DNA from 3 places in the Halanaerobaculum tunisiense genome. Region 2 is predicted to be linked to each of the others. Evidence: riboswitches for the same ligand, from Rfam matches in the RefSeq annotation. Region 2 holds a riboswitch; each other region holds the start of a gene.

The links. Region 2 has a riboswitch for thiamine pyrophosphate ahead of thiW (energy coupling factor transporter S component ThiW). Riboswitches for the same ligand answer to the same signal wherever they lie in the genome.
Region 1: another riboswitch for thiamine pyrophosphate. It lies ahead of thiS (sulfur carrier protein ThiS); the one in region 2 lies ahead of thiW (energy coupling factor transporter S component ThiW).
Region 3: another riboswitch for thiamine pyrophosphate. It lies ahead of thiT (energy-coupled thiamine transporter ThiT); the one in region 2 lies ahead of thiW (energy coupling factor transporter S component ThiW).

Annotation. Positions count from the first base shown of each region.
Region 1 is NZ_BAAHYI010000009.1:64,567-72,849, reverse strand. Features, by position in the region: gene splB (spore photoproduct lyase) at 1-507, shown strand, start outside; gene ACYQ3D_RS09030 (hypothetical protein) at 532-816, shown strand; gene ACYQ3D_RS09025 (5' nucleotidase, NT5C type) at 885-1,448, opposite strand; gene ACYQ3D_RS09020 (DUF1385 domain-containing protein) at 1,462-2,229, opposite strand; TPP riboswitch at 2,355-2,455, shown strand; gene thiS (sulfur carrier protein ThiS) at 2,564-2,767, shown strand; gene ACYQ3D_RS09010 (thiazole synthase) at 2,769-3,539, shown strand; gene thiH (2-iminoacetate synthase ThiH) at 3,541-4,641, shown strand; gene thiF (sulfur carrier protein ThiS adenylyltransferase ThiF) at 4,656-5,267, shown strand; gene thiE (thiamine phosphate synthase) at 5,269-5,883, shown strand; gene ACYQ3D_RS08990 (methylenetetrahydrofolate reductase) at 5,981-6,841, opposite strand; gene ACYQ3D_RS08985 (homocysteine S-methyltransferase family protein) at 6,927-8,283, opposite strand, start outside.
Region 2 is NZ_BAAHYI010000001.1:193,961-202,243, reverse strand. Features, by position in the region: gene ACYQ3D_RS00985 (YetF domain-containing protein) at 1-257, opposite strand, end outside; gene ACYQ3D_RS00980 (M14 family metallopeptidase) at 303-1,343, opposite strand; TPP riboswitch at 1,811-1,915, shown strand; gene thiW (energy coupling factor transporter S component ThiW) at 2,008-2,505, shown strand; gene thiD (bifunctional hydroxymethylpyrimidine kinase/phosphomethylpyrimidine kinase) at 2,507-3,295, shown strand; gene ACYQ3D_RS00965 (thiamine phosphate synthase) at 3,285-3,686, shown strand; gene thiM (hydroxyethylthiazole kinase) at 3,766-4,554, shown strand; gene thiC (phosphomethylpyrimidine synthase ThiC) at 4,964-6,247, shown strand; gene ACYQ3D_RS00950 (SHOCT-like domain-containing protein) at 6,542-6,922, shown strand; gene ACYQ3D_RS00945 (PRK06851 family protein) at 7,241-8,283, shown strand, end outside.
Region 3 is NZ_BAAHYI010000016.1:49,318-57,600, reverse strand. Features, by position in the region: gene ACYQ3D_RS11930 (Gfo/Idh/MocA family protein) at 1-216, opposite strand, end outside; gene ACYQ3D_RS11925 (hypothetical protein) at 313-480, opposite strand; gene ACYQ3D_RS11920 (thiamine diphosphokinase) at 536-1,174, opposite strand; gene thiT (energy-coupled thiamine transporter ThiT) at 1,177-1,737, opposite strand; TPP riboswitch at 1,827-1,934, opposite strand; gene ACYQ3D_RS11910 (hypothetical protein) at 2,056-2,442, shown strand; gene lnt (apolipoprotein N-acyltransferase) at 2,468-3,946, opposite strand; gene ACYQ3D_RS11900 (ECF transporter S component) at 3,966-4,427, opposite strand; gene ACYQ3D_RS11895 (cell wall hydrolase) at 4,556-5,245, opposite strand; gene ACYQ3D_RS11890 (esterase/lipase family protein) at 5,350-6,210, opposite strand; gene ACYQ3D_RS11885 (YfgJ family double zinc ribbon protein) at 6,341-6,577, opposite strand; gene ACYQ3D_RS11880 (AIR synthase family protein) at 6,592-7,581, opposite strand; gene ACYQ3D_RS11875 (ECF transporter S component) at 7,596-8,114, opposite strand; gene ACYQ3D_RS11870 (DJ-1 family glyoxalase III) at 8,223-8,283, opposite strand, start outside.

The DNA of each region.
Region 1 (8,283 bases), on a different contig from region 2:
AGAGTAGTTACTAAATTTGCTAATGTAGAACCTGTTTTAAATTTAGAGCATAATGGTCATACTAGATTTAGATTTAGTCTTAATAGTAAGTATGTAATAGATACCTTTGAACATTTGACTGCTGATTTAGAGGAAAGAATTAAAGCAGCAGGTAAGATTCAAGAAGCTAATTATCCTTTAGGCTTTATTTTAGCTCCACTAATGATCTATGATGGTTGGCAAGAGGATTACTCTCAATTATTAAACCAACTCCAACAGGAGTTAGTAAATCCTCAAGATGAAAGATTGACTTTTGAATTGATTATGCATCGCTTTAGCACCCGCTCTAAGAATTTAATTGAAAAGAGATTTCCTAATTCTCAATTAGAGTTAAATAAAGATAAATATCACCATAAAGGTTTTGGGAAGTATGTTTATCCGGAAGAACAGGCTACAGAATTAAAAGAATTCATTACTGCTAAAATAAATGAATTATTCCCCAAAGCAGAAGTGGAGTACTTTACTTAAAAATAATTAGTTTTTAAGGGGTTGATGACAATTAATGAGTACAAAGCACTACGAATTATCTCGATTGCTTTTAAAGTACTAGCTGGTTTCGCATTATTATTTACTTTATTGGTTACTTTTGTTAATATAATCCAGAATCCTAACATGGGGCCACAAACTCATCCGAATCCAATTATCGCCTTTTTTAATACTTTATTTCCTATTCTATTTGGTCTATTCCAGAGTTTATTCTTATATGCTAGCAGTGAGTTGATTTTATTACTAATTGATATGAAGGATAATTTAGAAGATATAAATCATAAATTATAATAGTGTCAGTAGTGAGTGTGAGGAATGAGTGACTGTAAACTCACACTCATTCCTCACACCCACACATATTATTTTAAGATTTCCTCTATTTTCTTTTCTATTTCCTGCCAAGTATGCACTCGAGGAATTGCTCCTTCGTAATGGTGATTATGATCCATATCCATTAAAAACACAGGAATTTCTAATTCCTTAATAGCTAGTAGATTCTTTAACTTATCATCAACAAATGCTTCTACATCTTCTTGCTGACAGCTAGCAGCTTTATCTTGACTGTGAATTAGTTTATCAAAGGGGATTTCGTGTTCTGCTAACCACTGCCGAGTTACATCATTATATCTCTCTTCTCGAGCAGTAATTAAAATAATCCGATTACCTTGTTTTTGTAAGTTAGTTAAAACCTCTTTAGCTTTAGTATAAGGACTTACTTGTCCGAAGATTTTTCCACCTTCTGTTTCCATAAACTCCTCTATCTCTTCTAACTGAAGATCATAAGCTTTTGTAAAGTCATAAACTTGTTTCTTTTTTTCTTCTAAATCGAAATAATTACAGATCCGCTGGTGCCAGATATTAGCACTGCCTTTACCTTCATCAGTTAAAACAGCATCAATATCAAACCCAAGTACATGTCCCATTATATCCCTCCAATTAAGCTGCTGATTCTCTCTCTTGTTCTTTAGTAAGCAATAGATTAAGTGCTGCCTCGGCTGCTTGTAAATGTTTAGCATCGGGTTCAACAGTAGTGAATCGCTGGACTAAAAAGGGAATTGATAATAATCTGTCGGGGATAAATAATAATAATTCATAAGCTACCCCTAATAATAATAGAGTTTGAGCATACAGGTTAAACCCTAATCCAAAATATTCTATAACAAAGGTTAAAATTAGATATAAGGCTATTAAATTAGTTCCACATCGTCTAGCTAGACGAGAATGAGAGGCTATATCACTATTAAACTCGGATTGATAGTAATTAACTGCTTTATGCTCTGCTCCATGGAATTTAAAGACTTCCTGGAATACTGTATGGCGTAAAGTGATTAATAAGACCACTAATAACCCCCAATAAAAGATTGAGGGTAGAAAGAAGATGCTATTGACCACTTGATTACTGCTAGCAGGATATAAAATAAAGTAAGTTTCTAAAGCAATATCAGCAGATATTAATAACAAAATAGGCCAAAAACGTTTAGGCTGACTAGCAGCTTCTTTAAAGAAAAAGTACAACGAGAATAAAAGACTAAAAACCCCTCTTAAAATAGGAATCTTTTTGGCTAATTGATACAATTTATTATCAGCTAAGGCATTACTACCTACTTGATAGACTAGTCTTTCTTCTTGATAATAAGCTTTCACAGAGTAGTGTTCTCCAAATAAAGCTACCCCATTTTTATAGGCTCGACCTCCAATGCGCATAAATTTCACCCCCAACTATTAAATAGTGTATTCTTTTTATCCTTAGATGTCAACAATGATTTAGTAAGATAAATTTATTTCTTGATATTATTTAGGTAAATTGATATAATATAGGCACAATCAAATAATTAAGCTAGGGGTGCCTTAGATGGCTGAGAGGAGTTTAACTCCAACCCTGTAACCTGACCTAGGTAATACTAGCGTAGGGAAGCTGGTAATAAAGATAATTATGTACCTCTGGGGGCTTCCTTACATTTATAGGGAAGCCCCCTTTTTTTAATTAAACAACAATATATATCTTATAATTATTCACCTGAATGAAAGGAGGGTAGAGATGAAAATAACTTTAAATGGAGAAGAGGAAACATTAGAAACAGAAATTTCATTAATTGATTTTCTAACTGCTAGAAATTTAGATCCGGATAAGCTAGTAATAGAATATAATCAAGAAATAATTTCCCGAGAAGAATGGGCCAACATTACTTTACAAGATGGAGACCAATTAGAAGTATTAAGGTTTGTAGGAGGAGGATGTTAATATGTCTGATAAGCTAATTATAGGTGATAAGAAGTTAGAGAATAGGTTATTTACTGGAACTGGTAAATTTGCTGACCAAAATTTAATTCCAGAAACAATTGAAGCTGCTGGATCACAAGTGATCACTATGGCTTTAAGAAGAGTTAATTTCGATACACCAGAGGAGAATGTAATTAACTATATTCCAGATGATTGCATTTTATTGCCTAATACATCTGGAGCCAGGACTGCTCAAGAAGCAGTTAGAATTGCTAAGCTTGCTAGAGCTGCTGGGTGTGGAAATTGGATCAAAATAGAAGTAATATCTGATAATAAATATCTGCTTCCAGATAACCAAGAAACAATTAAAGCTACAGAAATATTAGCCGAAGAAGGTTTTGTGGTACTGCCTTATGTAAGTCCTGATCTTATGGTAGCTAAAAAACTAAAAGAAGCAGGAGCAGCAGCAGTAATGCCTTTAGGAGCTCCTATTGGTTCTAATCGAGGTCTTAAAACTAAAGAACTAGTTAGGATTTTAATTGATGAAATTGACTTACCAATTGTCGTTGATGCAGGTATTGGAAAGCCATCACAAGCTGCAGAAGCTATGGAAATGGGAGCTGATGCTGTACTTGTAAATACTGCTATTGCTACTGCTAATGATCCAGTAGCTATGGGTAAAGCTTTTAATCAAGCTGTTCAAGCAGGAAGACATGCTTATTTAGCTGGAACAGGAAGAGTTAAGGATGAGGCTTCAGCTTCTTCACCACTAACAGGATTTTTAGGTGAGTAATATGACTTTTTATAATACCTATACTCAATTTAAAGACTTCTCTTTTACCAGTTTTTTCAATCAAGTAACAGCAGCAGATGTAGAAGAAACTCTAGAAAAAGATAATTTAAACAAAAAAGATTTTTTAACCTTATTAGCTCCAGCGGCTAGTGATTATTTAGAAGAGATGGCTCAGTTGGCCCATCAATTAACGGTACAACACTTTGGTAAAACTATGACCCTATATGCTCCACTTTATGTGGCAGATCATTGTGTCAATCAATGTGCTTATTGTAGTTTTAGTGTTACTAACGATTTCAAACGTAGTAAATTAGACTTAGATCAAGTAGCTAAGGAGGCAAAACTTCTTGTTAAGAAGGGCATGAAAAATTTACTGATCTTAACTGGTGAATCAAGACAACATGCTCCTATTTCTTATTTGAAAGAAGTTATTGAGGTACTTAAAGATTATTTTCCTTCTTTAGCAATAGAAATCTATCCCTTAAAAGTTGAAGAATATGAAGAATTAATTGCTGCAGGAGTGGATGGTTTAACCATTTATCAAGAAGTGTATAATGAAGAGATATATGATCAAGTACATATTACAGGACCAAAAAAGAATTATCAGTTTAGGCTAAATGCTCCTGAGAGAGGTTGTCAAGCTGGAATGAGAAAAGTAAACATTGGTGCTTTATTAGGACTTTCTGATTGGCGCCAAGAAGCTTTTTTTGCTGGATTACATGCTCAATATTTGCAGAACAATTATTTAGAAGCTAAAATCAGTCTATCTGTTCCTAGATTACAACCCCATCTAGGTAATTACCAACCTAATTCAATTGTTGATAACCAGAGCTTAGTTCAGATTATGTTAGCTTATAGATTATTTTTACCACGAGTAGGAATTAATATTTCAACTCGAGAAAGTGCTCAACTGAGAAATGATCTATTGCCTTTAGGAGTTACTAAACTATCAGCTGAATCATCTACAGCAGTAGGTGGCTATACGCAAGAGACAGAGACAAAACAATTTGCTACCTCTGATAATAGAAAAGTAAGCCAAATAAAAAATATGTTAACACAAAAAGGATATCAACCTGTCTTTAAAGATTGGCAACGGATTTAATGGAGGATAAAAAAATAAATCAGTTTGAAGAATCTTTACAACAATCATTAACCACAGAGCAATTAGATGAAATTCAAGGGGTAACTATTGGTATTGGTGGGGCAGGAGGTTTAGGATCTAATTGTGCCTTTAATCTAGTTCGCTCTGGCTTTAAGAATTTTGTGATTGTTGATTTTGATATTATTGAATATTCTAACCTAAATCGTCAGTTTTATTTTAGAGATCAAGTAGGAGAAAAGAAGGTAGCAGCACTCAAAAAGAATCTATTACAGATCAACTCTGACTTGAATTTAGAGATTAAAGATACAAAGGTAACTTCTCAGAATACAGCCCAACTATTTACTTCTTGTGACATAGTAGTTGAAGCATTTGATCAAGTAACAAGTAAGAAATTATTAGCAGAAAAATTTATGAACTCTAATAAACTGCTCGTGTCAGCTGCTGGTTTAGCTGGCTGGGGAGAGGGAGATGACATAAAAACTAAAAGGGTTAAAGAGAATTTCTATTTAGTAGGTGATTTAGAAACTGAAGTAAGTGAAGAAGTTCCACCTATGTCTCCTAAAGTTAATATTGCTGCTGCTAAACAGGCTGATATTATATTAAATTATGTATTGGAGGGAAAGTAAAATGTTGAATACTGATTTATACTGTATTACTGCTGAAAAGTATTCGTTAGGCAGAAGCAATATCGAGGTAGTAAAGGAAATGTTAGAGGCTGGAATAGAGATCATTCAGTATCGAGAAAAAGAGAAGAAGATGCTTTATAAATATCAAGAGTGTAAAAAGTTACGTGAACTAACTACTCAAGCAGGAGCTAGTCTAATTATTAATGACGATGTAGATTTAGCTTTAGCAGTTGAAGCTGACGGAGTCCATATTGGTCAAGAGGATCTACCAGTTAAAGAAGTAAGAAATCTGTTAGGGCCAGACAAGATTATTGGTCTATCTACTCATTGTCCTGAGCAAGCTCAAGCTGCCCAAGAGATGGAAGCAGATTATATAGGAGTTGGCCCTATCTTTGAGACAGATACCAAAGGAGATGTTTGTGACCCAGTTGGTTTAGAGTATTTAGAGTATGTAGTAAAAAATATTGATCTTCCTTGTGTAGCAATTGGAGGAATTAAAGAACATAATGTAGATCTGGTAAAGGATATAGGGGCCAACTACATTTCTATGGTAACAGAAATTGTAGGTGCCAAAGATATAAAAGAAAAAATTAGAAGTATTAGAGAAAGAATATAATATTAAAATCATTGATCAGTGTGAGTGTGAGTGAAGTCAAATTCAACAAATTATTTGAATTCTACTCACACTGATTCTCACACTTACACTGACTTATTTAAGTAATTTCAGTTAATATATCTAAGAGAATATCAGACCGATTAGCTGACATAATATGAATCCCCTCAATTAAATCATAAGCTTCTTGTAAAAACTGATTAGAGATTTCAACTCCTTTTTTAACTCCTTGCCCCTTCATTTGTTCTAATACTGAAGAAGGGATTTCAACTCCTGGTACATTACCATCTAAGTACTGAGCCATCTTATAGCTGGTTAGTGGTAAGACCCCAATTAAGATTGGTACCTCTAAATGATTAGTCTTAGTTAGAAACTCTTCTAGCAATTCAAAGTCATATGCTGGTTGAGTTTGAATAAAATCAGCTCCAGCGGCGACTTTAGTTTCTAATCTCTCAATCTCTTCATCTAAATCATCAGCACCTAGGTTTCCAGCTGTAGCTACTGTCAAATCAGTAACACCTGTTAATTGATTATCATTAGTATCAGCCCCTTGATTTAATTTCTGGACTGTATCAATGACTCCTATTGAATTGGTATCAAAAACTGGGCTAGCTTGGGGATGATCTCCTTGAGTAGGATCATCGCCTGTAATAGCTAAGATATTATTAATTCCTAGTTTAGAAGCTCCTAGCAATTCTCCTTGTAAAGCTATAATATTTTTATCCCGACAAGTAACATGAGGAATAACCTCTAATCCAGTTTCTTCTTGAATAAAGTGGCCGGCCATAATAGAGCTCATCTTCATTTTAGCCATTGGTGAATCAGTTACATTAACTGCATCAACTTTTCCTTTTAAATCCTGGGCTACTTGGAACATTGTCTTACAATCTGTTCCCTTAGGTGGAGTAAGTTCTGCTGTAATAATAAAATCTTTATTAGTTAATTTATTTTTTAATAACATACTCAATTCTCCCTTCGCAATGTTAGTTTATAATTGATAGTTGAAATCAAGATTAACATTTTTAAAATGTTTTAACTGTAAATTATCAATTCTCAATTAGTTTGGTCGCTTGTTTAACTGCTTCTACTGCATTAGCAGCATAGCCATCAGCCTCTATATTAGTAGTATAATCTTCTGTAACAACTGCTCCGCCTAATAAAACTTTAGTCTGGGGAGCTACTTCTTTAAGTTTAGTTGTGATTTCTTCCATACGGGGCATAGTAGTAGTCATTAAAGCACTCAAACCAACGACATCCACTTCTGGTTTACTAGCCTGATTGATTATTTCCTCTGTAGGAACATCTTTTCCTAAATCAATGACCTCAAAACCGTTATTTTGGAGCATAATCTTAACAATATTCTTCCCAATATCATGAATATCTCCCTTAACGGTAGCTAAGAGGATAGTACCTAAATTTTTTTGTTGATCTGCTTCAGCCAACAGGGGTTTTAGCTTAGAAAATGCCTGCTGCATTGTTTCGGCTGCCATCATTAACTGAGGTAAGAAATAAGTTCCTGCGTCATATTTATTACCTACTTCTTTAATTCCGGGGATCAAAGCCTGATTAACAATTTCTAAAGCAGAGCAGTTCTCTAAAGCTAGTTCTAGTTGCTTATTTATATTATCTTTAGCCCCTTCTAATACAGACTGGTGGATCTGAGTTACTAGATCACTATCTTCTGGATCATTTTCCTGGGCTGGATCTTTAGTTGTATCTGTTGGTTGATTAGTATAGGCACTTAAATATCTATCTCCGGCAGGATCACGATTTACTAATAAGTCACTAGCTTTTAAAGTAGCCTGCATAGCTTGACTAGTAGGATCCATAATAGGAGCATTTAATCCAGCTTGAATAGCCATAGCTAAATAGGTGGTATTGACTTGTTCTCTAGCTGGTAGACCATAGGAAATATTACTCACTCCTAATACTGTAGCTACTCCTAACTTCTCTTTAATCAACCGAATAGCCCGGATTGTTTCTTGGACTTTATCCTGTTCAGCACTAGCTGCTAAAGCTAAAGTATCAATCCAGATGTCTTTTCGCCTGATCCCAATTTCTTGAGCTTGCTGAACAATTTTTTGAGCGATCTCTAACCGTCCTTCAGCAGTGGAGGGGATCCCATCTTCATCTAAAGTCAATCCTAAAACTGCTGCTCCATACTTTTTAGCTAAAGGTAAGATTTTATCCAAACTATCTTGTTCACCAGTTACGGAATTGATTAGTGGTTTCCCAACAACTTGTTGGAGTCCTGCTTTTAAGACTTCTTGATCAGTTGTATCAATAGAGACAGGTATATCAGCTACATTATGGACTGTTCCCAGGGCCAACTTCATTGCCTGCGCTTGATCAATTTCAGGTACCCCAACATTAACATCTAAGATATCCGCTCCAGCTTTTAGT
Region 2 (8,283 bases):
GCTTGTCGCCACTTGATGGAAATATATTCCACAATTAGACTAAGTCCTGTCCAAGTTGCTAATCCTACCCAGTGAGGCCAAGCATTAGTATTTAGTTGGGTAGTTAGCGAACCAGCAATAGAGCCAATGGTAATACCTGCTATATAATCAAAATAAGTAAGTTGACTAATCTGGTGTTTACCTAAGATTCGAGTAAAGATTAATAGAGTAAAGAAGCTGATAATTCCTCTAGTAATTACTACAATTGTTTCTTCCATTTTTTCACCTCACGTTGTTATTCTTAATCAGTCTTGTCTATATTATTAGAGATTCCGGGCCAACTCTAATAGAACTGTTCTATTCTTGTTAAAGTAATCATCTAGATTATGGGCTGGCAAGGGCTTATCTTTATCTTTCTCTCCAATTTCAATAGTAAAACCTGGTCGGTTAAACTTAGTAATAAACCAATCTTTGTAACCAGCTGCTGGAATGTCGCTTTCTTCTGGCGAAACAAGTTGATAGTTATTTTGCGTACTTAGTTTATTAGCTAGTTGTTGATCTCGTTTGTACTGTTGACCAGTTTGGTTATAGTACCAGTAGATAACCTGGCCGCTGCTATGAAAGGCTATTATAGTAGCAAAATCCTCTTGTCTTGTTAAGTCAGCTAGAGCTTTACTTTCTGGCTCACTCTCAGGAGTTGGCCCTTTATAATGAGCAAAATGAGCTTTATCTTCTGATTCTATTTTTTTCCAGTCAGCTGGAAATTGTTTATTTAAATCAACTCCTCTAGCATTTGCTTTCCAGTGTTTAAAGTCAGTATTTCTTTCATTTGCTCTTTGATAGAATTTTTGTGAGTTTACTTTATTTTCTAGATTAGTGAGACCATTGATAGCTATCTCTATACCATCTGGATTTAACATAGGAATAAAATAAAAGGTAACGTGGTCTAATATTTTATTCAGGTCATAGTTTTTGATTTTGTTATTTTTCTTTGTTTGTTGAACATAATCTTCTATTAATTTAAGAAGAAGTAAGGAAGTCATATTTTCTCTTCCATGGACTCCACCAACTACTGCAATTTTTTGTTCACCAGTGCCTAGTTTTAATAGGTGAAGTTGTCTTCCAGCTATAGATTGGCCAATTGTAGATATTGTTAGTTGGTCATAGTTTTTTTGTAATTTATTTATTTGTTTTTGTAGGTTACTATAAGTATAATTGGATTTTGGTTTGATGATATCTTGAGTTGTTTTCGGTTTTGGATTCGGAGTTTCATTTTTATTGGGCTTATTTTGACAGGCGTTTAGATTGAATAAAATAATAAATAGAAATAGTGAGCATATAAAAGTTTTTTTAGTTGGGTTCAAGATAGGTTCCTCCAATACACTTTATATCAGCTATCAGCTGTCTGCAAATGGTTTTTATTACGAAAGGTCTGTTTTCCAGACCTGTAGGGTGTGTCGTGAGCAGATCTTCACGGAGAGTCCAAAGGACTCGTAGGAAGTCAAATTCTTCAATTCAAAACCATAGATATAGTTCAAACCTTTAGAATATAGGAATTATAAGGGTTTAGATTTAGAATTTAAGTGTTTTGAATTAGCTGATAGCACACGACACACAGCTGACGACTGTGTCACCTGCGGTGACACAATATATCAATTATTCTTAATTATTATAATATCCAAATTAAGTTTGGATAATAATTTTATTTTCTGATTTAATAATAATTTTTATTAATTAGGCAGGAATTTTTCGCTAGAATAAAAATTTGATTAATTGATTGTCAAAATGATTTGAATGTATTATACTATTAACATACAACAATTAAATATTGATTGACCACTAGGGGCGCTCATATTGGGCTGAGATAGAGGTTAAATTCTAGTCCCTTGAACCTGACCTAGATAATACTAGCGTAGGGAAGTGGGCTTTTGGTTGGAGTATACTACTGATGTAGTATTTTAATTATTAAATCAAAGGCACAGTTCCTTACGGAGCTGTGCCTTTTTTGTTTTTGGGAAGGGGGATTTTTTGCAGACAAAAAAACTTGCTTTATCTGCCTTGTTAGTGGCAATTGGAACTATTACAGGACATTTGATTTATATCCCTGTAGGAATTGCTAAGTGTTTTCCTGTTCAACATGCTATTAATATTTTGTCGGCAATTATATTTGGCCCGGGAACTGCCTTGTTAAATGCTTTTGCTATTTCAGTATTGAGAAATATTTTAGGGGTGGGATCTTTATTAGCTTTTCCGGGTAGTATGCTAGGTGCTTTGTTAGCTGGTATTTTATATAATTTAACTAAAAATAAGATTTATGCTTTAGGTGGTGAAGTATTTGGGACAGGTATCCTAGGAGGAACTCTAGCTTATCCTATTGCTAGATTTTTAATGGGGCAGGAAGTTGCAGTATTCTTCTTTGTGGTTCCTTTTTTAGTCAGTACAGTAGGAGGTAGTTTGCTTGGTTATTTAATTATACAGGTTTTAGAAACAAATGAGATAGTTAGCAAAATAAGAAGGAGGTATTAATATGAAGCAAGTATTAACAATTGCTGGTTCTGATTCTGGAGGTGGGGCAGGGATCCAGGCTGACTTAAAGACAATGACTGCTTTTGGTGTTTATGGAGCTTCAGTAATTACAGCTGTGACTGCTCAAAATACGTTAGGGGTTCAGAATTTTCAGGCCTTAAGTGGTGATTTTGTAGGAGAACAATTAGATTCAGTATGCAGTGATTTAGATTTTGCTGCTGTTAAAACTGGTATGTTGGCTACTAGTGAGATTATTGAATCTATTACTGCTAAGATAAAAGAGTATCAAGTTAGTAATCTGGTGGTTGATCCAGTTATGGTAGCGACTAGTGGTGATTTATTATTGGCTGATGAAGCAGTAAGTGTTTTAAAGAAAAAGTTAATTCCGTTAGCTAGCGTAATCACTCCTAATTTAAATGAAGCTAAAGTATTAACAAATAGAAATCTTAGAGAGAATGTTAGTTTAGAAGAGTTAGCTACTGAATTATTTCAATTAGGAGCAGATTATATATTAATTAAAGGAGGTCATCAAGAAGGAGATGTAGCTCGAGATTTATTATATGGTGGAACAAAATTTATTGAAGTTACAGCTGATAGAGTTGATACTACAGATACTCATGGTACAGGATGTACTTTATCTTCAGCTATAGTTAGCAATTTAGCTTTAGGGTATAGTGTAGAAAAGGCAGTTAGAAGAAGTAAAGAATATATTACTAAAGCTATTAAGTCAGGTTGTCAGGTAGGAGAAGGTAATAATCCTATTGACCATTTTGTAGCACTTGGTAATTAAAAGGAGGGGGTATGCTGATGATCTGCCAGTTAAAGTAGCTAGAGATTTATTAGGACCGGAAAAGATAATTGGATTATCAACTTCCAATTTAGAAGAGGTTTTAGCAGCTGAAAAAGCTGGAGTGGATTATATAGGTTTTGGTGCTATTTATAGTACAGCTTCTAAAAAATTAAAAGAGAATCGTCGAAGAATTGGATTAGAGAGATTAAAACAAGTAAGTAGTCAGGTTGATGTTCCCCTGGTAGCTATTGGAGGGATTAAGCAAGAAAATATTATTGAGGTAGTCCAAGCAGGAGCAGATACAATAGCCATGATTAGTGCTATAACTCAGGCTGAAGATATTAAAGAGCGAGTTAGTAATTTGAAGAATATATTTGTTAGAGATTTTTAATTATAGAAGGAAATTTGATTATGTTTATGCTGATAAATATGTATTACTTTAGATCAATAGAAACAAGGAGGAAGCGAAGATGAAAAATATTATTGCTAAGATTAAAGAAGAAAAACCACTTATTCACCACATTACTAACTATGTAACTACTAATGATTCGGCTAATATTACTCTTTATTGGGGTGGGTTACCAGTAATGGCTCACTACAAAAAAGAAGTAGCAGAAATGGCAAAAGCAGCAGCTGCTGTGGTATTGAATATCGGTGTGCTAGATGATGATCAAGTGACTGCTATGTTGAGAGCTGGAAAGAAAGCAAATAAATTAGGGATTCCAGTAATTTTTGATCCTGTAGGAGTGGGGGCTACTGAACTGAGAACTAATGTAGCTTTAGATTTATTAGAAAAGATTGAATTTGCAGCAATTAAAGGGAATAAAGGAGAGATTACTGTGTTAGCTGGGGGCCAAGCTGAAGTTAAAGGAGTAGAATCTGTAGGAGCTTATGATGGAATTGTAGATAGTGCTCGAGAGTTGGCTCAAGCGCAAGATACAGTAGTAGTAGTCTCAGGTACTGAGGACATTGTAACTAAGGGCCAACAAGTCTATAAAGTAAAAAATGGTCACTCTTTAATGGGCCAAGTTGTGGGAACAGGTTGCATGTTGGGAAGCACTTTAGGCGTCTTTTGTGGAGGTGGTGATGATTATTTAGAAGCTTCCTTACAGGCTGTAGCAGCTTATGGGATTGCCGGAGAAAAAGCTAGTCAAGAAGTTAGTCGGCCAGCGAGTTATAAGGTAGCTTTATTAGATAATGTTAGCGAGATGAGTGATCAGGACTTAGAAGCTAATCAGAAAATAGTAGAGCTTAATTGATATAAAATGTGGTTTACTAGGCAAGAGTTTTCTCACTTCCGGAATTTTTTCAAACTCATCTACAGCTCGCTGCTTAAAAATAAGGCTAACCTAATTTAATATTCTGCAAAAAGTTGCTTTGGTTTAATTTAAGTAGAACAATCTGCGACTTGTGATTAAAATAAACAAGTAATATATGAACTACTATTTTTTAATAACTTAAGTAACTTTTTAACCGTAGGAAGCATTGATTGTTCTACCCTGGAAATCTTTTGGTAACTTTTATAGTTCAATAAAAGTTACTCGGAAAAAAGCTACCTTGAAGCTTTTCCGAACTAGCTGTTGAATCTTTATTGCTAACTTTTTATTAAAAAGTGAAGCATTATATCAATTGTTAATTGTAAATTAAATAAATTAGGAGGGATTAATAATGACTCAAGTTACTAAGGCAAGAGCAGGAGAAATTACTCCAGAAATGAAACAAGTAGCAGCTAAAGAAGAAGTAGAAGTAGAGTTTGTAAGACAGAGTGTAGCGGAGGGAACTATTGTTATTCCAGCTAATAAGAATCATCAACATTTAGATCCTAATGGCTTTGGAAAAGGGCTTACAACTAAAGTTAATGCTAATTTTGGGACTTCAGAAGATTACCCTAATCTGGATAAAGAATTGCAAAAACTAAAAGTAGCTGTTAAATCAGGAGCTGATGCAGTGATGGATTTATCAACTGGTGGTGATATTAAGCAGACTCGCCAAGAAATCTTGGCTATGAGTGAAGTTCCTTTGGGTACAGTTCCTTTATATCAAGCTACTGTAGAAGTTTTAAGAGATGATCAAGCTATTGTTGATCTAACAGTAGAGGATATATTTGCTGTAATTGAAGATCAGGCTGAGCAAGGAGTTGACTTTATTACTGTCCATTGTGGTTTAACGTTAGAAACATTACGTCATTTAAGAGAAGAAGGACGAGTGACTGATATAGTCAGTCGTGGGGGATCCTTTATGGCTGGTTGGATGCTACATAATGAAGAAGAAAATCCACTTTATGAGTATTATGATCGATTACTAGAGATAGCTTATGAGTATGATGTGACCTTAAGCTTAGGAGATGGGTTGCGCCCAGGTTCTTTAGCTGATGCTACTGATCGATCTCAGATTCATGAGCTATTGATTCTAGGGGAATTAGTTGATCGAGCTAGAGAAGCCGAAGTACAGGTAATGGTAGAAGGGCCAGGACACGTACCTTATGATCAGATAGAGACTAATATACAGCTGCAAAAAGAATTATGTAAAGATGCTCCTTTTTATGTGCTAGGCCCTTTAGTTACAGATATTGCGGTAGGTTATGACCATATTAATGCTGCGATTGGAGGTACACTAGCTGCTAGTTGTGGAGCTGATTTTTTATGTTATGTAACGCCAGCTGAACATATTGGTTTACCAAGTATTGAAGATGTCAAAGAGGGAGTTGTTGCTACTAAAATTGCTGCTCATGCAGCCGATGTGGCTAAAGGATTACCACAGGCTAAAGACAGAGATTTAAAAATGGCTCAAGCAAGAAAAAATTTAGATTGGGAGCAACAGATTGAATTAGCTATTGATTCTGATACAGCTAAGGAAGCAAGAAAAGACCATAATCAAAATTTGCAGGAGGAAGATGCCTGTACAATGTGTGGATCTTTCTGTGCCATGAAAATAGTAGAAAAAGCATTGTAGTTTTAGTTTTAAGAAGCTGGGTTTATACCAGCTTCTTTTTATTTTTGGGGTATAAATTTCGCACATTTCTAAGCGGATTTCATATTATATATTGAACCTAATAAGAGAGGAGGGAAATCATGGGATATGATGACAACTATGTATTTATTGTATTCCTGATTTTAATCTTATTGCTATTAGGCGGTGACTATTAAGATATAGTTCCAGGGGGGAATCCCCTCTGGTTTATTATTTTAATAGTGGATGTTTTGCTAGCGATATAGTATCTGAAAAAGATAATTAAGGAGGGATAAAGTGGAGCAGGAAAAAAAGAAAATACTTAAAATGTTAGAGCAAGATCAGCTGACTGCTGAAGAAGCAATGAAGTTATTAAGCAATATAGAAGAGGTTTCTCAGCCCCAGAAAGTAGAAGAGACACATGTAAATAAAACGAATCATCTTTGGATTAAAATTTGGGACTCAGAAGAACTAAGATTTAATTTTAACATACCGCTTGATTTAGCTAAGTTAAGTAGTAGCTTATTAGCCGAAGATATAATTGCCCAACTAAGAAGAGATTATGATATAGATTTAAGAGAAATTATTAGTTCTATGAAAGATAATATAGAGAATAAAAGATTAGTCGACTATTATGACCAGCAATCTGATACAAAAGTGGAAATCTATATTGCATGAAAAAAGCCTCCTGAACTTTTAGCAGGAGGCTTTTTTCATATTAAATTAAGGGATTAGCTTAACATTTTTTCTAAATCTTCTTGTGAGTTTCCAATTTTTTTGATAAAAACTCAGGGATACTAGGGCTAACATGAATATCCTGGATACCTAGATTGAATAAAACTAATAAGATAGCAACAGATTTTTGTTCAAATGAAATTTTTGGTAATTTTTTGTTAATTACTTTTTATTAAAAAGTGAAGCCTTATATCAATTACGTTATAAGAGATGAATTGGTAGCATAATCATTATAGTAGAATTCAAAGGGAGGGAACTACAATGTCTGAAGGACAGATTAAAAATTATTTCCCAGGAGGTAATACTTGCCAAGGTTTTTATTCTTTCTATGAGTACTTACCTCAAGGAGCAGAATTAATTTTTGTAATTAAAGGTGGGCCAGGAACAGGCAAGTCTACCTTTATGAAACAGATAGGTCGGGAGTTTGTAGCTGAGGGATATGATATTGAATTCCACTGGTGTTCCTCAGATAGTGAATCTCTAGATGGTTTAGTCATTCCTAGTTTGAAAGTAGCTATGTTGGATGGTACGGCCCCACATTTAATTGATCCAGAGTACCCTGGAGCAGTAGAAGAAATTATTAATTTAGGGCGGTACTGGGATAGAATTATTTTAGAGGGCTATAAAGATCAAATCGTAACTCTTAATGATGTAATTTGGAAGGTATTTGAGAAAAGTTATGCTTACTTGAAAGAGGCAAAGTTGATTCATGATCGGTGGGAAGAATATTATTTAGAAGGTATGGACTTTCAACAGGCTAATTTAAAAACACAACAGTTGATTAAGGAGATTGTAGGTGATAAAGAGTTAACATCTAGTTTAGGGCAAGAAAGACATCTTTTTGCTAGTGCGTTTACCCCTAGTGGAGTGATCAATTATTTTGATAGCCTAACTTCTGATTTAGAGACTAGATATATTATTAAAGGTCGGCCAGGAACTGGCAAATCAACTATGAATAAAAAAGTAGCCCAAGCAGCTCGCGAAAGAGGCTTTGCTGTAGAATATCTGCATTGTTCTTTTGATCCGGAAAGTGTGGATGCAATTATAATTCCTCAGTTAAGTGTAGCTATACTTGATGGTACGGCTCCTCATGTAATTGATCCAGCTGGAGATAGGGATAAAGTGGTTGATATGGTAGAATGTGTGGATTCGCAAGTGATAGATTTAAATCAGGAACAGATTGATAATACTCAACAGCATTATAAACAGGTAATAAATAAGGCATCGCAGGAGTTACGAAAAGCTAAAAAGTTACATGATGAATTAGAGGGATACTATGTTGAAGCTATGGATTTTTCTGCTAT
Region 3 (8,283 bases), on a different contig from region 2:
TGCATCCAGATCCTCTTGTTGAATCATTGTTTTATAGTCTTGATAGGCTTGTTCTTGACTAATCCCTACTAGTTGGGTAGCTTTTTTAGCTAAATCTAGTTCTACATCACAACAAGCTACAATTTCGTACTTATCTGTTAGTTTTTGATAAGCTGGCCAATGTAGTCGTTGCCAAGCTAGACCTGTTCCAATAATTCCTATTTTAATCTGCTCCATTTTACCACTCCTTAGTTGATTTATTATTAAGATAGGTAAAATAAAGCTTGATTATAATAAAAAATAAAAAAATTGGCTCTTAAGAGCCAATTTTTATTATTCATATAATACGTCATCAATCTCAATTGCTGTAAATTCAGCATCATTTTCAATACATTCCATACAATTATCACATTCCTTACTCTCATCTAAATCACAGATTAAACACTCACCACAATCAGTACAACTATTAGCAGGTGTTAGAATACATTCTTCTCTATCCAATTAAATCTACCTCCTATATTCGGTAGTTTAACATATCAGTAATTAAAAATAAAGTTTAGTGATTGATTATAACTAATACTTTCCCTTGTTTTAAACTTATTTTAGCATTTTTAGCTTGGATAGTATTACTAATAGTTAAACTAGAACCTCTAGTTAAAGTAGTCTCGGTTAAAGGATACTTAAACCCCTTCAAAGTAACTCCTTGAACTTGTTTAGTAAGTGGTAGTAGCGATACAGTAGCTCCTATTTGATCTGTGATTATTTTCTGATTAGTGATTAATTCAGTAGTTTGTTGACTGGTAACAAACTTAATCTCCACTGTTGGTGTTGATAATTTTTCTAATAGATAAAGATTAGCTAGTGTATGATCTAGTCTGTTCCCTACTGCTGCTAAGACAATTATTTTTTTATATCCCTTAATAATTAACTCTTCTAATAGTAATTGGGTATCAGTTTTATCCTTTTCTACTGTAAACTTTTTAAACTCTACTCCTAAAGTTTGATACTTTTGTTTTATTTCTTGAGTAATAGAATCTAAATCACCTATTATAAGATCAGGGGTTAGTCCTAATTCATGAGCATAGTTGGCCCCTCCATCTGCACAGACAACTTTATCTTCCGCTTGGATATAATTCTGATAGAACTCCTTTTCTCCAGTTAAAGCTCCATTCACTATAGCAATTACTCGTTTCATTACTAATTACTCCCTAATTCAAAAGCCGAATTATTAGTTAATGATTTAATCAAAATTAACATAACAACTATTGTAATAATAGTTTCAGGAATTAGATAACTGCTATTATAGATTGCAGAATAAAGCCAAACACTTTGTCCTTCAGGAGCGTATTCTCCAAAAAAGATAGCTCCTGCAATAAAATGAGATAAAAATCTTAAACTTCCTCCCAGTAAGACTCCCCCACTAACTAACCACCAATTATTTGCTAAACTTTTATCAGAATCTATCTGACCAACTACCCCTGCTAAACCTAATAAAGCATAAGCTACCGGATAATCTAGAATCAATTGGGCCCAATGAACAACAAATCCTCCTAGCATAGTCTGTAATAATCCATAACCGGCCCCTAATAAGACTCCATCTCTTAAGCTCCAGCGTAAAGCAATAAAGACAATAGGAATCATCTCTAAGGAAATAGAACCCCCTTGGGGCATTTGATATAACTTAAGATAATTTAAAATAACTGCTAAAGCTAAACCAATCCCCATTTCAGTCAATTTTCTAATTTCTAACTTCTGCATTAATTATTCCTCCTTTATTATTTACTGGAACATAAAAACTTATTCTAAAACAAAAAGACACAACCCCCAGCTAGGAGTTGTGTCTGCTTTAATAACAAACATAACTTCCCTCCGCTGGCCTTAACCAGATCAGGTTCAAAGGGTCAAGAGTTAATAACTCTTTCTCAGTTCTAATTAGAACTCCCCTAGTTAAACTATTAAGTTGCCTTACAATTAATTATAGCAAAATAACTATTTATTATCAACTTTAACAAATAAATAATTGATTTTAACTTAATTGATATGTTAAAATAATGGTAACTAATAAGGAGTGATAAAATGGATCCTGAATTAATTATTTCTATTTCTTTTATGGTAGTAGTTATTATAGAAGCTATTATTCTACTTAAAAATTTCTTTACTGATAAAGAGAAACAAATTTTTACTAAATCATTATTTAGATTTTTATCAAATAGCTTTATTTACGTAGCTGCTCTATTAATCTTTATTTCTTCTTTTAATAGTCAAAGTGGTTTGCAAGTATTAGGCTTTGAAAATTTAATGGAATTAACTTTAGGTCAGATAACAATCTGGATTATTATAATTGCTGATGTTGTTACTTTGCTTCTTTTAGGGGTAGGGGTAATAACTAATTTATTCAGCAAGGATCAGGAAGAATCTACTCCGGAAATCATCAATCAACAAAAAGCTAAAGAATTAACTTAATTACATATCATAGGAGTAGCTGATATCAGCTACTCCTATTTATATTTAGATAAGCTCTTAAAAGCAATAAAGCTAAACTAATTAATACTGCTCTCCCAAATAAGTAACCAAATCTCTGGTAGATAGTTGGAGAGCGAGCAGGAATTTTTAAGTCAAGATATAAACTAGTTGTAGTAAATAAATCAGTTCTAGTAATCACCTCTCCTTGGTCATTTATTAGACCACTAATTCCTGTATTACTAACCTTAATAAGTGGCACTTGATATTCGACTGCTCTAAAAATAGCTGCTTGTAACATCTGCCAAGGTGCTTTACTTTCTTGGAACCAAGCCTCATTAGAGATATTAATTATTAGGTCATTATTTTGATATAATTTATGAATATAAAAGGGATTTAAAATCTCAGAACAGATAGGATTAATCCAACTGATATTATCTAATTCAAAATCTTTTAATTTAGTTCCCGGAGTTAAATGATTTAAATTACTAGTAATAAAATCAGATAGTAGATTAGGATAGGGTACATACTCTCCCCAAGGAACTAATCTATTCTTACTATAGTATTTACTAATAGTATTATCTTCCTCCACTAATAAAGCACTATTTAGATAGTCTCCATCTTTCTCTATAAATCCTCCAACTAGTAAAGGAATTGATTTAACAAAATAAAAGGGAAATTTCTCTTGAGGATCATAATTTCTTAAAATGGCTGTTTCCGGCCAAATCAATAAATCTAAACCCTTCTCTTGTTTCATTTGTTGGTTGGTTAAGTTGTTGATCTTATTGATTATTTGGCCCTCTTTACTTGCATCTAATTTCATTTTTTGTGGGATATTAGGTTGAATTAATCCTAATTGCAATTCATCTATCACCTTTGTTTCTTGATTTAATTCTAAATTGCCATAACTAAAGATTAAACCAACAATTAAAATTGCTGTTAAAATATAAGTTAGTTTGTTTTCATTTTTTTCTTTTTTTAAACCTAAGTATAATATAACATTAACTAATGCAATTAAATAGCTAACAAGATAAAGGCCACCATACTGAGCTAATTGGATCAATTCCGGAATAGCACTTTGACTATAACTTAAAAAGCCAAATAAATACTGAAAAGAAAATAAAGTTCTTATATATTCCATTCCCGTCCAAGTCAAAGGAAGTATAATTACTAAAGAGATACTTAAATTCTTTTCTAATATTTTAGTTATCCAGGCAAATAAACCAAAATAAAGCCCAATAATTGAGAGTGCTATTACAAGTAATAACAAACAGATAAACCAAGGATAACCGCTAAAATTAATTAACGGATAAAATAACCACTTACCGCTAATTAATAAAAAGATACTCCCCATTAACCAACCTAACCTAAAAGCTTTGTAAGGTGTTTCATCCTCTAATCCATAACAGAAAGGAATTAATCCTAGCCAACTAATTAAAGCCCACTTAGGAAATTGGAAGGGAATGGCTAATAATACTCCAGTTATTACTGCTAATAAATAGGACATTTTAGTCTCTCCTTTTATTTCATATATCTATATCCGCTTTTTTAATTAATTTAATTAAGTAGATAGCTAATAGTCCGCCAGCTAAAGAAGTTAATAATTGTGGAATTTGCATTACTTTAGCAATTTTATCTGGTACTTGGACAAAGGATTTAACAGCATAAGCTAAAACTAAATACTTGAATCCTGCTGCTCCAGCAATTGCTAAATAATTATTAGTTCGTTTAGCTAAATAATAAACAACTACTAAACTAATATTACCTGCTATAATATATGGTGTCATAGGAGCTAAAGGAGCGGGTAAAATTCCTCTAACTAAAGCTATCCAAGGAGTTAAACCACCTACTAAAACACCACTTGTAACCCCTACTACACTAGTAGCTAAAAATAAAAACATATTTACTAATGGGCCTGTAATAAAAATAGGTAATCCTATCATTTGGACTACTAAAGTTAAAGCAGCTAAAATACCTGTTCGAGTAATCCATTGTGTTTGTTTGATAATTTCACCACCTTTCTATCATGGTATAATTCCTTATAATTTATTATTATCCTGTTTAAAATTAAAAATTAATCAAAAAAAGAAAAAGAGGACACATTAATGTGTCCTGGTTACTTTAACTCAGCAAAAACATGATTACCGATCTCTTGAACTTTAGTTGTATTTTCAAAAATCCAACTTGATGTAGCAGTAATAGGATTATAATAATAAAGAGAGCCATTGGTAGGGTCCCAACCATTCAATGCATAATTTGCTGCTTCATAGATATTATCATCAACCTTATAAAGTTCTACAATAATTTGGCCGTCTAAAACTGCTGAAAAAGCATAACTACCACCGATTTTTTGGTAAACAACACTATTTATATCATTAGGAAACTCAGGACTTTTTACTCGATTAATAATTACTGCAGCTACAGCAACTTGGCCTTTAAAAGGTTCACCACGTGCTTCACCATGAATTGCTTTAACTAATGTCTTAAATTCCTGATCTGTTAAATTTAATCTTTTTTTTTGGTCGGGTTGATCAATGCTGACTGGAGCTTCTTGAGCTGCTGATTGATAAGGATTACTAACATCATTTTGATCTGGTGGATTAGCTTCTCCATCTGATTGACCAGTTACAAAAGAAAGAAAGAATAAAGATAATAAGCCTTTGATAGCATCTAAAAAATTATTTGTACTTGCTCCATCACTAGCATAAGCAGGAATGATTAATATGCCCCCTGCTATAAAAGGAAATATGATTGTAAACAATAGCAAATATGTGATTAATTTATAGTATAATGTATTTAGCTTCATTTTATAACCCCTTTTTCAGTTATTGCTACATCGTTAAATATATTTTCTCTTATTTATTCAAAAAATGCAAAGGTAATTATTTGTATTGATAACAGTCTTCTCCTCTATTTTCCTTTGCTAAGTGTCCATTCAATTCCTTTAAAAGTTCCAGGATGGAATAGTAAATCCATATGAGTTGCTTCTACTGCTAATCTAAAACCAAAGTGAGGTGTATTATAATTAGCTTGATTTAGTTCTGCAATAGCATCTTGCCATTCCTTATAAGGAATGGCTGAAGAAATACGAACAAAACCTGGACCGCCTGAATCAGTAGCTCGGGGACTATCTAATTTACTAAAAAATTTATTTGTATCAACTGCCCCTAAAACCCCCCACTTTTTATAATTCATATCTTGATTTAATAATGTCCAATCTTGTTGAAGTTGATTCAAAAACTGGCTATCTTGTGATAAATCCTTCAGTTGTCCTATAATTCCTACTGAAGTAATTACTCCTTGATGGGGAGTCCCTACAGTTAACAATTTGTGGACTTGGTTCCAATTCTCTTGTTTTAGTGACATATATCTACGAGCTACTAAGCCTCCCATGCTATGTGCTACTAAAATTACTTTATCTTTATTTGTTATCTGAGTAATTAAATCAATAATCTTATCTAATCGTTGAGCATATAGATCTAAATTACCAAATAACGATTCTTCAATAGGATTAATTGTATAATAAGAAATACTCCAAATCCAACTTTTAACTTCTTCTCCATAGTAATTGTGGTATACTTTATCTTCTTCAATGTATCTCATTTCATAGTAGTTTTGATTACTAATTATATTAGCTATTTGTTGCCAAGCCTCTACTCCTTTAGCAATACCATGAATAAAAATAATAGGATAATCAACTGTTTGGGAACTATTTAATATTTCTTTCCAATTTTCTGGTTTCAAATATTTTTTATTAGTGATTGTTATCACCTCTTTTAGTTTATTATTTAATTTATGTATTTTTTTATTTATTCCTTTATTATTTTTATGTTCATAAGTGACTATATAATAAATGACTATATTTATAAAAATATAAATGAACCAGAATTAACTGGCTCATTTATTCAAAGTATTCAGTCTCTATTTTCTTTTTAGGTCTTAATTCATTACAATTATTGCAGAAGAAGCTAATACTACCACAACCTTTAATTACTTCTACTTTTTTACCACATTTATCACAAAATTTTTTTGCTTCTTTAAATTGATAGGGAGTATAATCAGCACAGTATTTACAAAAATAATTTTCTTCCCCTGCTTCTATTTCTCTTCTCATAATATTATTACACTGTTTACAAATTGCTTCTTTTATAGCTATTCCTCCTTAAGTAGCCGCCATAATTCATCTTTAGGAGCAGAATCAATTATTAAATCTTCTTTTGCAGTTTTAACAACTCTCTTTTCGGAAATAATATTTCCAATAATAGTAGCTTTAATTCCTGCTTGAGATAATTTGCTAACCAATTTATCCCCTTGAGAAGAAGTTAAGAGCATCATTCCGGAACCAATTAATTGGTAAGGATTAGCCTCTAAAGCATCAGTAATAATTTTAGTAGTTTTATGTACAGGTAATCTCTCTTTTTCAATTCTAAAGCCTACTTCTGCAGTAGTTGTCAATTCATATAATCCTCCGTATAAACCACCTTCAGTAACATCATGCATAGCATTAACTTCTAGTTTAGCTCCTAGTTGTCCTTCAGGAACTACACTTAAATCATTAGCTAAATCTAAAGCTGATTCTATTACTTTTTCTGTAACTCCTAGATTAATCAACTCTTCTTTATAAGTACTAGCTAAAATAGCTGTACCTTCTAATCCTGTCCACTTAGTAACTATAATATCATCTCCTATTTGCGCTCCACCTGAAGTAATAAATTTATCTTTAGTAGTTTTTCCAATAGCAGTACATGATACTAAAGGCTGGTTGACTATATCAGTTACTTCAGTATGTCCACCTAAGACATCAATTTTCAATTCTTTAGTTGCTTGATTAATATCTTCTACAATAGCTATTACCTCTTCTTCTGTAGTCTCAGGAGGAATTAATAAAGCTTGTTGAATCCCAATTGGTTGTGCTCCATTAGCCGCAATATCATTACAAGCTACATTAACTGCTAAACTGCCCATTCCTTCTTCTAAACCTGTAATAGGGTCAGTAGACATTACAGCTACAAATTCACCAAAATCAAGTACAGCCGAATCTTCTCCTACTTGCGGGCCAACTAAAACTTCCTCTTTTTGTGTAGAAAGTTTATCTAATACTAATTTTTTTAATTGATTGATCCCTATCTTACCTGCTTGCATATTTATCACCTTTCTTAATTACTTTTAATCGATTCTAATAAATCCGTCTTTAGAATAGCATAAATAATAGGAAAAGCAATAATAGCTCCTCCGATAGCTTGCCCTATATTCATTGGGATTTCTGCTAAAGGGGCTATAAAACTTTTATATAACGCAGCTTCTCCTAAATAATAACCAGCTACCATCCAACTTCCCCCTACTAAAGCAGCTATAATATCTTTTCCTCTTAAAGAGGTTGTAGGTTTCTCTCTATAAGCTAGATAACCAATAATCCAACCTTCTAAGCCTTTAACTAGTAATGTTATAATAGCAAATTGAGGATAGCCTAATAAAAGATCTGCTAATGCTGATCCTACTCCTCCTGCTATTAAACCTACTTCTGCCCCAAATAAAATAGCAGCTAAATAAATCATACTATCACCAGGATGAATATATCCCTGCGTAGCAGGTACTGGAATTTTAATAGCCATAGTTGCTACTGCTACTAATGCAATTAATAAGCCATTTATCGCTAATTTTTTAGTCTGCTTCATAGAATAATCCTCCTTATAAATTTACAGATTAATCTAATATTAACATATAATTAAGTTAGAAGCAAAATACCAGACAATAGTTAAACTGTCTGGTATTATCTAGAATCTTTAAAAATTAGTTAACATATTTGATTTAAGTTTTTTAACTTTTTCTTCTCTTACTAAGTAC